DNA from 4 places in the Xenorhabdus sp. PB62.4 genome. Region 4 is predicted to be linked to each of the others. Evidence: predicted binding sites of a transcription regulator. Region 4 holds the regulator's gene; each other region holds the start of a gene.
What was found. Region 4 encodes CRP, which controls carbon source genes, mostly activating them, when cyclic AMP is high. Its sites were predicted from a motif close to ATGTGANNNNNNTCACAT; they were not measured.
Positions count from the first base shown of each region.

Region 1: the regulator CRP is predicted to act here: its motif matches at 1,765-1,782, upstream of epd (erythrose-4-phosphate dehydrogenase).
Region 2: the regulator CRP is predicted to act here: its motif matches at 1,311-1,328, upstream of focA (formate transporter FocA).
Region 3: the regulator CRP is predicted to act here: its motif matches at 1,647-1,664, upstream of msrB (peptide-methionine (R)-S-oxide reductase MsrB).

Region 1 is NZ_NKHR01000016.1:38,272-41,490, forward strand. It holds gene tkt (transketolase) at 1-1,684, shown strand, start outside; gene epd (erythrose-4-phosphate dehydrogenase) at 1,996-3,015, shown strand; gene pgk (phosphoglycerate kinase) at 3,090-3,219, shown strand, end outside.
Region 2 is NZ_NKHR01000002.1:31,325-34,543, reverse strand. It holds gene pflB (formate C-acetyltransferase) at 1-329, opposite strand, end outside; gene focA (formate transporter FocA) at 385-1,242, opposite strand; gene ycaO (30S ribosomal protein S12 methylthiotransferase accessory factor YcaO) at 1,571-3,219, opposite strand, start outside.
Region 3 is NZ_NKHR01000014.1:83,488-86,706, forward strand. It holds gene pncA (bifunctional nicotinamidase/pyrazinamidase) at 1-562, shown strand, start outside; gene Xenpb_RS12640 (YeaC family protein) at 639-920, opposite strand; gene msrB (peptide-methionine (R)-S-oxide reductase MsrB) at 1,115-1,528, opposite strand; gene gapA (glyceraldehyde-3-phosphate dehydrogenase) at 1,871-2,866, shown strand; gene Xenpb_RS12655 (D-hexose-6-phosphate mutarotase) at 3,019-3,219, shown strand, end outside.
Region 4 is NZ_NKHR01000015.1:26,678-29,896, forward strand. It holds gene Xenpb_RS12855 (aminodeoxychorismate synthase component II) at 1-79, shown strand, start outside; gene Xenpb_RS12860 (aspartate aminotransferase family protein) at 199-1,416, shown strand; gene crp (cAMP-activated global transcriptional regulator CRP) at 1,498-2,130, opposite strand; gene Xenpb_RS12870 (phosphoribulokinase) at 2,623-3,219, opposite strand, start outside.

The DNA of each region.
Region 1 (3,219 bases), on a different contig from region 4:
CTATACGGCAGGCGTAGAAACGACCACTGGCCCACTGGGACAGGGTATCGCCAATGCCGTAGGGTTTGCGATTGCAGAACGTACACTGGCAGCACAGTTTAACCGTCCTGGTCATGATATCGTCGATCACTACACTTATGTGTTCATGGGTGACGGTTGCATGATGGAAGGGATCTCTCATGAAGTGTGCTCTTTGGCGGGTACGCTGAAACTGGGCAAATTGATCGCTTTCTATGATGACAACGGTATCTCGATTGATGGTGAAGTTGAAGGTTGGTTTACTGATGATACCGCAGCACGCTTTGAAGCATACGGCTGGCATGTTATCCGTGGCGTAGACGGCCATGACTCTGATGCAATTGCAGCCGCTATCGAAGCCGCACGCAAAGAGACAGGCAAACCATCTCTGTTGATGTGTAAAACGATTATCGGCTTTGGCTCTCCAAACAAAGCAGGCAAAGAAGAATGCCACGGTGCTCCATTAGGTGATGCTGAAATCGAAGCAACCCGCAAAGCACTGGGTTGGGAACATCCTGCGTTTGAAGTTCCTCAGGACATTTATGCTGGCTGGAATGCTCAGGAAGCCGGTAAGGCCAAAGAAGCAGCATGGGTAGAGACGTTTGCTGCCTATGCGCAGGCGTATCCTGAACTGGCGGCAGAATTCACCCGTCGCACCAGCGGTGAATTGCCAGAGAACTGGGAAGCTGAATCCAAGGCATTCATTGAAAACTTACAACAGAACCCCGCCTCCATTGCAAGCCGTAAAGCCTCACAAAATGCGTTGGAAGCGTTTGGTAAAGTTCTGCCGGAATTCATGGGTGGTTCCGCTGACCTGGCACCAAGTAACCTGACCATGTGGTCTGGTTCTAAGCCACTGAATGAAGTACAGGACGGTAACTACATTCACTACGGTGTACGTGAATTCGGTATGTCTGCCATCATGAACGGTATCGCACTGCATGGCGGTTTTGTGCCTTATGGTGCAACATTCCTGATGTTTGTGGAATATGCCCGTAATGCCGTTCGCATGGCAGCATTGATGAAAATCCGCAGCATCTTCGTTTATACCCACGATTCTATCGGTCTGGGTGAAGATGGCCCAACCCATCAGCCAGTTGAACAAATCGCCAGCCTGCGCGTAACGCCAAACATGAGCACATGGCGTCCATGTGATCAGGTTGAATCTGCGGTTGCATGGAAATATGCGATTGAACGTAAAGATGGCCCAACTTCTCTGATCTTCTCCCGCCAGAATCTGGCACAGCAAGCACGTACTGCTGAGCAACTGGCGAATATCGAGAAAGGCGCTTATATCCTGAAAGATTGCGCAGGTCAGCCTGAATTGATCCTGATTGCAACAGGCTCTGAAGTTGAACTGGCTGTGAAAGCGGCTGAACAACTGAGTGCAGAAGGCCGTCAGGTTCGCGTTGTTTCCATGCCGTCCACTGATGCTTTCGACAAGCAGGATGCGGCATACCGTGAAGCAGTACTGCCTGCGGCGGTTTCTGCTCGTGTTGCCATCGAAGCGGGTATTGCTGATTACTGGTTTAAATACGTTGGTATCAACGGCGATATCGTCGGTATGAATACTTTCGGTGAATCAGCACCTGCTGATGCTCTGTTCAAAGAGTTTGGTTTCACTGTTGAAAACGTCGTTTCTAAGGCAACCGCTCTGCTGAAATAATCGGCAAATTATTCTCTTAAGCGCATTCGAATCAATTTTGGAGCGAATGCGCTCTTTTTTTATTCAATTTTTCCTCTACAGTGTGATGAATGGCGCTTGCCATTATGCTTTTTTTCTCGTAATCTGCTTTTATAGTAGCTGAACCGTTTCAGTTTGGTGCATAAAATCCATAAATTCAGTGCGTAAATCAGAGTGAAAAAATGTCTTGTCTGTCACAATCTGGTTAATTTTGTGATGAATTATCCGTACAAGCAGCAGTTGCTCAGTTATCCTAAGCGGTTGCATGACTACAGAGACATTCAGGGAGTAACATGACTATCAGGGTAGCGATTAACGGTTTTGGGAGAATAGGGCGCAGTGTCTTGCGTGCTATTTACGAATCCGGGCGTCGGGCTGAAATTTCAGTGATCGCTATCAATGAATTGGCAGATGCGGAAGGCATTGCTCATTTATTGAAATACGATTCCAGTCATGGGCGTTTTGCATGGGATATACGCCTGAATAATGATTTATTGCAAGTAGGAGATGACAGTATTCGGCTGTTTCATCAGCAGGATATTTCAGCTTTGCCGTGGAAAGATCTGGGTATTGATATTGTGCTTGACTGCACGGGTAAATATGGCGAGCGGGCAGATGGAAAAGCTCATATTGCCAGTGGTGCCAAAAAAGTCCTGTTTTCTCATCCGGGAGGAAATGACTTGGACGCAACCGTGGTATATGGTGTCAATCACCATTCATTGGTTACGGAAGATCGCATTGTTTCCAATGCCTCCTGTACAACAAACTGTATCATTCCCATCATCAAAGTGTTGGATGATGCGTTCAATATTGAATCTGGCACGGTGACAACCATCCATGCGTCGATGAATGATCAGCCAGTGATTGATGCGTATCACCGTGATTTACGACGAACCCGGGCGGCCAGTCAATCCATCATTCCTGTTGATACAAAATTGGCGGCAGGCATCACGCGTATTTTCCCCAAATTTAGTGATCGGTTTGAGGCGATTTCTGTACGAGTGCCCACGATTAACGTGACAGCCATTGACTTAAGCGTGACAGTCCGCGCCGCAGTGAAAGTTGGCGATGTGAACCGGCTCCTGCAAAAATCAGCTCTCAGAGAGTTTCGTGGTATAGTGGATTACACTGATTTGCCGTTAGTTTCAACGGATTTTAACCACGATCCCCACAGTGCCATTGTTGATGGAACACAAACGAGGGTCAGCGGTAATCACCTGATCAAAACCCTCGTATGGTGTGATAATGAATGGGGCTTTGCTAATCGCATGATTGACACAGCGCTGGCAATGGCCGCAACCGGTTTCAAATAATCATTTGTTATGCCATAAACGGTACATAGCAGAAGATTGAGTAATTTTATAAAGAATCAATGAGAGGATTCACCATGTCTGTAATTAAGATGACTGATTTAGATCTGGCGGGTAAACGCGTATTGATCCGTGCTGATCTGAATGTGCCTGTAAAAGATGGCAAAGTGACTTCTGATGCACGTATCCGTGCGTCTTTGCCGACGA
Region 2 (3,219 bases), on a different contig from region 4:
ATGGCACGTTTCAGAGGTGCTTCAGTTTGCAGACCAACGATTTGTTCCAGATCTTTTGCAATATAACCAGCATCATGAGAGGTAATTGTAGACGCAACATTAGTATCAAAATCTACCGGTGCATGAGTACGGTTTTCGATTTTGATACCTTCCATGACTTTTTCCCACAAAATATCTGTCTCTTTTGTGGCGCCTGCAAGGAATGATTCATCACCTTCATACGGAGTATAGTTTTTCTGGATGAAGTCACGAACGTTAACTTCATTTTGCCAGCTACCCTCGTTAAATCCTTGCCATGCTACAGAAAATTTTTCATTTAACTCAGACATGATACTTCTACCTTTTAACAGTGGAAATTTTAATAAATCTGGCGTGGAGGCGCAGTTAATGCTTTTTGCCGCCACGTAAATAAATAAACCAATAAGTCAACCCAACTAATACAGCACCACCAATAATGTTACCTATCGTTACAGGGATCAGATTATCGGTAATAAAGTTCGAAATGGTGAGTTGAGGAAACTGTTCGGGGGTTGCTCCCACTCTCACCCAGAATTCATCTGGCGCGAAGTTTCTGATGACGATCCCGAACGGAATTAAAAACATATTAGCGATACTGTGCTCAAAGCCGCTGGCAACAAACATCCCAATCGGGAGTATCAACGCGAATAATTTATCGGTCAAACTGCGTCCGGCATAGCTGATCCAAACCGAAAGGCAGACCATCAAATTGGCTAAAATACCCAAACATACCGCTTCAATAAAGGTATGGTGCATTTTGTGATCCGCGGTCTGTAATACATTCAGCCCCCAGGCACCATTGGCAACGGCATACTGGCCTGAGAACCAAACTAGGATCACAAAAAATAACGCGCCAATCAGATTACCGATATAAACATTAATCCAGTTCCTGAACATCTGTGACCACGTAATGCGCCCTGTTGCTTTTGAAATGATCGTCAGTACCGTGGAAGTGAAAAGATCAACACCACATATAACCACCAGCATCAAGCCAAGGGAAAAGCAGATCCCTCCCGTCAATTTTGCCAATCCATAAGGAATGGATGAGGTTCCTGTTGTTGCCGTAATATAAAAAACAAAAGCAATGGAGATAAACACACCTGCCATGATTGCCGATAAGTACGTCACTGCGGGGTGTTTATTGACTTTATATACACCACTATCATCAGAGATTTGTGCCATTACAGCAGGTGGAAATAAATTAAAAGGGTTGTCAGTTTTCATCCTAACACTCTCTTTATCCTTAAATAATTGTAGCACGCAATGATAGTAACAAATGGACATTGACCTGAATTTGATATGGATCATATTAGCCCGAAAGTTTGGTGAACTATGGACGTCAAAATGCAGCGTTATTATTTTATCACTTTGATTATAAAGAAAAAATATTTTTTAAAATTTATAAAAATATTTTATGTAGGGGGTTTTAGAGAGTTCAGATGGAAAAGTAAAATAACAGGTCAAATTGTCATTTATTTGTTGTTTTGAAATAAATTATATTTAACCTGAATTTTACTTTTTATAGTTAATAAACTTTAATGTAACAGTTTAATTATTTCGCCCAAAACTCACGTTTAGCTTTTTGCAGTTTTTCATAAGCATTCAACAATGCCTGATGCGCGGGCAATGCTTTTAATTCTGAATCAACAGACCATAAACCGTGGAAACAGTTCTCCCCAGCAATAGCAGCGGAAGCAGCATCAACCGTATCTTGCCCATACATCTTAACGAATGCTTGATAATACTGTGCGGGTTCGCGATCTTCTTCCTGAGTTAATAGCAGCAGTGTTTGCAGGCAGCGATAGTAATTAGCTCTCTCAGCGGTAAAGACAGAGGCATTGAAATCCTGTGTCCATTCAACCCAGATCAGGGCTTGTTCCGAATCGTTACCAGCCAGTGCCAGCATAGATTTCAATTCACCGATACGCAGATTGCTCCAGCCGTTATCTTTACCCGCAGCAATACCTAATAATTCACGAACGCGGGTGAAATCATCCAGTCCTTCATCGTCCAATAGTTCGAGAAAGGCAAGATACTCTTCCGGCTGCCATTGACTGTCCGGTAACGCCAGGATCGTGTCACGCAGATGCGTGCCCATCGTGTTATTGGCAATGTGTAAATCTTCAACCGGATAAATATCTGACATGCCAGGAACCAGAATGCGACATGCGTAAACGCCAAGATGTTCGTAATCTGCAATGTAGACTTCAGCATCCAGCGTATTGAAGATTCCCATCAGAGTGGCAAACTCTTCCTCTGTCGTACCACTGAAACTCCAGTCAGCAAATTCATAATCGGCATCCTGTTTGAAAAGATCCCAACTGATTGCACCGCTCGAATCAATAAAGTGAGTTTCCAGATTAGTATGCTCAGAGACTTCTTCATCATCAAAACTTGGTGGAGTAAAGACATCCAGATCTTTCAGGCTGCGCCCTTGCAGCAGCTCTGTAACAGTGCGTTCCAGCGCAACGCCAAAATCAGGATGAGCACCAAAGGATGCGAAGCAAGTACCATTATTCGGATTGAACAATACAACACAAATTACAGGGAATTGACCACCGAGTGAGGCATCGTAGCAATAAAGCGGGAAGCCTTCTTCCTGCAATTTGTTGACTGCTTCAACTACGGCAGGATAGCGGTTCATAACATCCTGTGGAATTTCAGGCAAGCTGATGCGTTCTGCGATAATACGGTTTTTCACATAACGTTCGAACACCTCAGACAACCCCTGAACGCGGGCTTCGTTCATGGTATTTCCGGCGGACATGCCGTTTGAAACATACAGATTTCCGACAATGTTCATCGGAATATAAATAGCCTGGTTATCTGATTGGCGCGTGAATGGTAAGGCACAGATACCACGCTCCTCATTACCCGATTGCAGGTCAATCAATTGGCTGGCACAGAGCGCATTATCTGGATTGTAAAAACGATGCAGGCGCTCATCTAAAATCCCTTCTGGCAGAGAATCATCTTCCGGCAGAGGGAACCATTTTTCAGTCGGATAATGAACAAATTCGCCTTTGGCAACAGTATCGCCAAGGTAAAAATCAGCAAAGAAATAGTTTGTCGATAGACGCTCAAAATATTCTCCCAATGCAGAAGCCAATGCCGCTTTTTTGCTGGCTCCCTTACCATTGGTAAAGCACAGAGGGCAGTCACGATCGCGGATATGTACTGACCAGACATTTGGTACAGGAT
Region 3 (3,219 bases), on a different contig from region 4:
AGTAGCGAATGAAGTTATCGCCCTCTGTCAGGAAAATAATAGCCAGAAGAATCATATTGCTATTATTGCCAGTCAGGATTGGCACCCAACAAACCACATGAGTTTTGCCGTAAATTCCGGGCAAAAAATGGGGGAATTAGGTGAGCTTAATGGCATTCCCCAAATATGGTGGCCGGTTCACTGTGTACAGGGGCAATTTGGAGCAGAATTTCATCCTTTATTGAACCAATCTGCTATCCGGGAAGTTTTCCAAAAAGGCGAGAATCCCCAGATAGATAGTTATAGTGCATTTTTCGACAATGACCATAAAAGCGAAACTCAACTACATGAATGGCTGGCTGAACATAATATACAACGCTTACTTGTATTGGGCATTGCTACTGATTACTGCGTTAAATTTACTGTACTTGATGCTCTGGCTCTCGGCTACGAGACCTATGTGATTACAGATGGTTGTCGTGGTGTCAATATTCAGCCTGATGACAGCCAGCATGCCTTTGAGGAAATGGCATCCAAGGGTGCTAAATTAATCTCACAAAGCGAAATAGTATCGATTTTGTAAACACCAAAAGTCGCCTCGTCCTTGGCTAAAAATAATTTTAGCCAAGGACGAGGTTTTTATTTCGATTCAATTCATATCAGTCTTCTGATTGTGGTTTTAATTTTGCAACCATTTCAGACTGGAATGTCGCTTTTAGCTCTTGTTTACTTTTGACAGTAATTTGGCCATCTGTGCCAATCGTCATATGTTCAGGATCATGATTATACCTGGCTTGCCAAAGCATCACCGCCTGTAAACTATGTTCTTTCTGTTCTGGCGTAAGCGGTACGCCATCCTGCCATTTTCCTAATTCGACAGCCTGAACCAATCGCTGATAAATTTCGGGTGTCATGGCAGAGATTAAATCATCCAACTTCATTAATATTCCTTAACGGCTACATGGCTACTTTATATTATTTACACGATGACACTGAGCATTACTATAAGCCGACACTATTTCAATTAATATAATTGCAAATTAACAACATAATTTTAACACTAAAGCTGAATCGTTTCTTTTGCACTATTAACCCAGTAGTTTCACCTGAGTTCAAAAAGCAGCCTTAAATGACATTAACCTGCTGTTTCTTCGCCTGTTTCTTTATCGATAAAACGCAATGCTGCTGAATTAATGCAGAAACGTTCCCCTGTCGGTTTGGGGCCATCGGGAAAAACATGCCCTAAATGGGCCTGACAATGGCTACAACGCACCTCTATCCGGTGCATATTATGTGAATAATCATCAAGGTAAGTGATAGAATCATCATTGATTGGCTGGTAAAAACTCGGCCATCCGCATCCGGAATCAAATTTAGTCTCTGAAACAAATAATGGCTGGCGACAACACAGGCAATGGTAAATACCACTTTTTTTGTTGTGCAGTAGTTTTCCTGAAAACGGCGGCTCAGTGCCAGCTTCTTGTGTAACATGGCGCTGCATTGTACTAAGCTGTTCTATAGAAAGGGAAATATTTTGACTTTTAGCCATGATGACCACCTTTTAAGGCCAATATTTTCAATAAAAAATCATCGAAAACAACAAAAAATCAACATAAACATGTTAAAACGCATTCTAACCCATTCAACACAGCAATTTACCTTACTAATTGTGATAAGTCTCACATATCTAACCGATGGTAACTTTAAATATCTCCCTATACCCCGATAATGGTGTGCGTAGAGCTTGTCCCGGCCGTATAACAATCGTTCAAGTAGTGATTATTAAATTGATCTTTTTCAATTGTTGACACGATTCCGCTTGACGGCTGGCAAGATTTTGGTAACTTTAGAAACAACTTTTAATTCACTAAAAAATAGCTGGTGGAATACTATGACTATCAAAGTAGGTATTAACGGTTTTGGTCGTATCGGCCGTATTGTTTTCCGTGCTGCACAAGAGCGTTCAGATATTGAAATCGTTGCTATCAATGATCTGTTAGATGCAGAGTACATGGCTTACATGCTGAAATACGATTCAACCCATGGCCGCTTCAACGGTACTGTTGAAGTTAAAGAAGGTCAGCTGGTTGTTAACGGCAAAACCATCCGCGTTACATCTGAAAGAGACCCAGCTAACCTGAAATGGAACGAAGTGGGTGTTGACGTTGTTGCAGAAGCAACAGGTATCTTCCTGACTGACGAAACTGCACGTAAACACATCGCTGCGGGCGCGAAAAAAGTTGTGCTGACTGGCCCATCCAAAGACAACACGCCAATGTTCGTAATGGGTGTCAACCACAGCGCTTATGCAGGTCAGGATATTGTTTCTAACGCATCGTGCACCACTAACTGTTTGGCTCCACTGGCTAAAGTTATCAATGACAAATTTGGCATCGTTGAAGGTTTGATGACAACTGTTCACGCAACAACTGCAACTCAGAAAACTGTTGACGGTCCTTCTGCGAAAGACTGGCGCGGTGGCCGTGGTGCAGCTCAGAACATCATCCCATCTTCTACTGGTGCAGCAAAAGCAGTAGGTAAAGTTATCCCAGAACTGAACGGTAAACTGACGGGTATGTCTTTCCGTGTTCCTACTCCTAACGTTTCTGTTGTTGACCTGACTGCTCGTCTGGAAAAACCAGCAACTTACGCAGAAATCTGTGACGCAATCAAAGAAGCAGCAGAAGGCGAGTTAAAAGGCATCCTGGGTTATACTGAAGACGACGTTGTTTCTACCGATTTCAACGGTGAAAAACTGACTTCTGTATTTGATGCAAAAGCAGGTATTGCCCTGAACGACAACTTTGTAAAACTGGTTTCTTGGTATGACAACGAAACAGGTTACTCAAACAAAGTTCTGGATCTGATCGCTCATATTTCTAAGTAATCGAGCTTTCTCCATATTCAAAAGCCACCTGTTTACGGGTGGTTTTTTATATTCCCAAATTTATATTTTCAGAACATTGAGCTATTCTTGAGCCTTAGCACCACTACTCATTCAAGATGTTACCTATTCAGGTTTACATAAGGTTATGGCAAATGCTTGATAAAATTTTTTCATTACCGATTGTAGAACAGATATCCCCTTATATCAGTCAACGAAACATCGACGGCTTTCCCTTGATTGTTGTTTCCCATCCTAAAGTACGCGGTGCGATTAGCATTCAAGGGGCACATTTGCTCACATGGCAGCCTGGTGGTGAAAAACCCGTATTATGGTTAAGTGATCAAACTGCCTTT
Region 4 (3,219 bases):
GGAAGGGGTGCAATTTCACCCGGAAAGTATTCTTAGTGAGCAGGGGCATGAGTTATTGAATAATTTTCTTAAGTATTAGTCAGGTATTATCGGTCATCCCTCACTCGTTTTTTTATTTGCCTCTAATTGATTTTTTATTCATATTTAGTGATTATTATTTCACTTCGGTGTGGCAAATAGAAAAATAAGGTGGGGGAAATGCTAGAAAACACAGCAAATAGCCGGAATACTTATGATCAGGTTATGTTGCCAATTTATGCGCCAGCGGATTTTATTCCTGTCAAAGGGCAAGGTAGCCGGGTCTGGGATCAGCAGGGCAAAGAATATATCGATTTTGCCGGTGGTATCGCTGTTTTGGCTCTGGGGCACTGTCATCCGGCCTTGGTGGCGGCTCTGAAACAGCAAGGTGAAAAATTGTGGCATGTCAGCAATATTTTCACCAATGAACCCGCCTTAACTTTAGCGAAAAAGTTGATTGATGCAACGTTTGCACAGCGAGTATTTTTCGCTAACTCCGGAGCGGAAGCCAACGAAGCAGCATTTAAGCTGGCCCGTCGTTACGCGATTACCCGCCATCATCCCCATAAAACCAAAATTATTGCTTTTCATCATGCGTTTCACGGACGCACGTTTTTCACCGTTTCGGTGGGAGGACAGCCGAAATACGCCGAAGGATTCGGGCCTAAACCGGCCGATATAGTACACGTCCCTTTTAATGATCTGGATGCTGTCAGAGCGGTAATCGATGATGACACCTGTGCTGTTGTTCTGGAGCCGATTCAGGGAGAAGGCGGTGTTACGCCTGCAACGACAGCGTTTCTTCATGGTGTGCGGAAGTTATGTGATAAGCATCAGGCGCTTCTGATTTTTGATGAAGTCCAGAGTGGAATGGGGCGTACAGGCAAGTTGTATGCTTATCAGCATTACGGCGTCCAACCGGATATTCTGACGACGGCAAAAGCATTGGGAGGAGGCTTTCCGATTAGTGCGATGCTAACGACAGATACGATTGCGACGGCGATGGAAACAGGCGCGCATGGAACAACTTATGGAGGAAATCCGTTGGCTTGCTCTATCGGTTGTGCCGCTTTGGATATCATCAACACACCAGAAGTACTGGCGGGAGTGGAAAAACGCCACGATATGATCATTCATGCACTGGAAAAGATAAATCAAAAATATGGCATCTTCCATGAATTCCGTGGAAAAGGGTTGCTTATTGGCGCTGTATTGAAAGTGGAATATCAAGGCAAGGCCAGAGAAATATTGCACCAAGTGGCAGAGCACGGATTGATGCTATTGAGTGCCGGAGACAGTATCTTACGCTTTACGCCATCATTAATTATTGCTGAGGATGAGATAACAGAAGGTATAGCGCGGTTGGATATGGCAATATCGCGATGGTTAAATCAATAAAATAACGGCCGGGAAAAGCAACAAAAAAAGCCAGTGCGGATGTAATAAATTGCACTGGCTGAATTTCAGGGTTGTCGGGAACTAACGTGTTCCATAAACAACAATGGTTTTACCATGTGCGGAGATCAGGTTTTGATCTTCCAGCATCTTAAGAATGCGACCAACTGTTTCACGGGAGCAACCCACAATCTGCCCAATTTCCTGACGGGTAATTTTGATTTGCATACCATCAGGGTGAGTCATGGCATCAGGCTGTTTAGCCAGATTGAGCAGCGTCTGGGCGATACGGCCTGTAACGTCCAAAAAGGCCAGATTACCTACTTTTTCGGAAGTTGTTTGTAGACGACTTGCCATCTGAGCAGATAAACGCATCAGAATGTCAGGATTAACCTGAATTAACTGGCGAAATTTCTTGTAGGAAATTTCAGCCACTTCACAGGCGCTTTTGGCTCGCACCCATGCAGTACGTTCTTGCCCCTCTTCAAATAATCCAAGTTCACCAATGAAATCCCCTTGATTTAAATAAGAGAGGATCATTTCTTTACCTTCTTCATCTTTTATTAGAACAGCAACCGAACCTTTAACAATGTAGTAAAGCGTTTCTGCTTTCTCACCTTGATGAATAAGCGTGCTCTTGGATGGATATTTGTGAATATGGCAGTGTGACAAAAACCATTCAAGAGTAGGGTCTGTTTGTGGCTTGCCGAGAACCATTCGCTTTATCCTCTGTTGTTATTTCTGCCTTTATGATGTGAGAAACAGATGGTTTCTCTTCAGGCTAGCTTTATAAAGTCAATAGCTTAACATATTAACTTGCTGAAAAACTGACAAGCAGGAATTTTATATGGATTATAAGAATACCAAAGTGATGGCATATTGATCTCACCCCATATAACTTGCCAATCTCGCTTGTAACCTTGTTTGTAACACAGGAAAACGTTTCTGTCTTCCCCTGTATCGCTTCAGCATATTAAACTGGTTGCCAGATTACCAGAAATCTGTTTAGAGAGGTTATTTTATTGACAATGTATTTATTAATTCTGGACAGCGTTTCCGTTATGATGAGCTTTATGTAGCTTCACTGTTCTGGCTAAAACTGATTTTTATCAGCCACTTTATTATTGTAAGAACGACTTATTTATTTAAATAAAACAGGCAACATTATTTTTTGTTGCCTGCTTTATTTAAAATAAAAAGCAGTTTATGTCATGAAATTTTTTGGCCTTCCAGTAATTGCTTAACGATTGGCGCCATAATTAACTCCATCGCCAGTCCCATTTTTCCACCCGGAACAACAATGGTATTTATACTGGAAATAAATGAACCCTGAAGCATCGCCAGTAAATATGGAAAATCAATTTGAGTCAGGCCACGGAAACGAATCACGATAAAACTTTCGTCCAGTGACGGAATAGCCTTGGCAGAGAAGGGGTTAGATGTATCAACCGTGGGAACGCGCTGGAAATTTATGTGAGTGCGTGAAAACTGGGGGGTGATATAGCGGATATAGTCATCCATTGAGCGGACAACGGAATCCATAACGGCTTCTCTGGAGTGCCCGCGTTCGCTGGTGTCACGGATGAGTTTCTGTATCCATTCAAGGTTAACGATAGGCACAACACCAATCAGCAGGTCAACATGGCTGGCGACATTGTGTTGTGGCGTGACAACACCGCCATGCAGACCTTCATAAAACAGGATATCTGTATTTGATGGCAGGGGTTCCCACGGTGTGAAAGTGCCTGGTACTTGGTTATAGGGTACGGCTTCATCGTAGGTATGGAGGTATTTTCGACAGCGCCC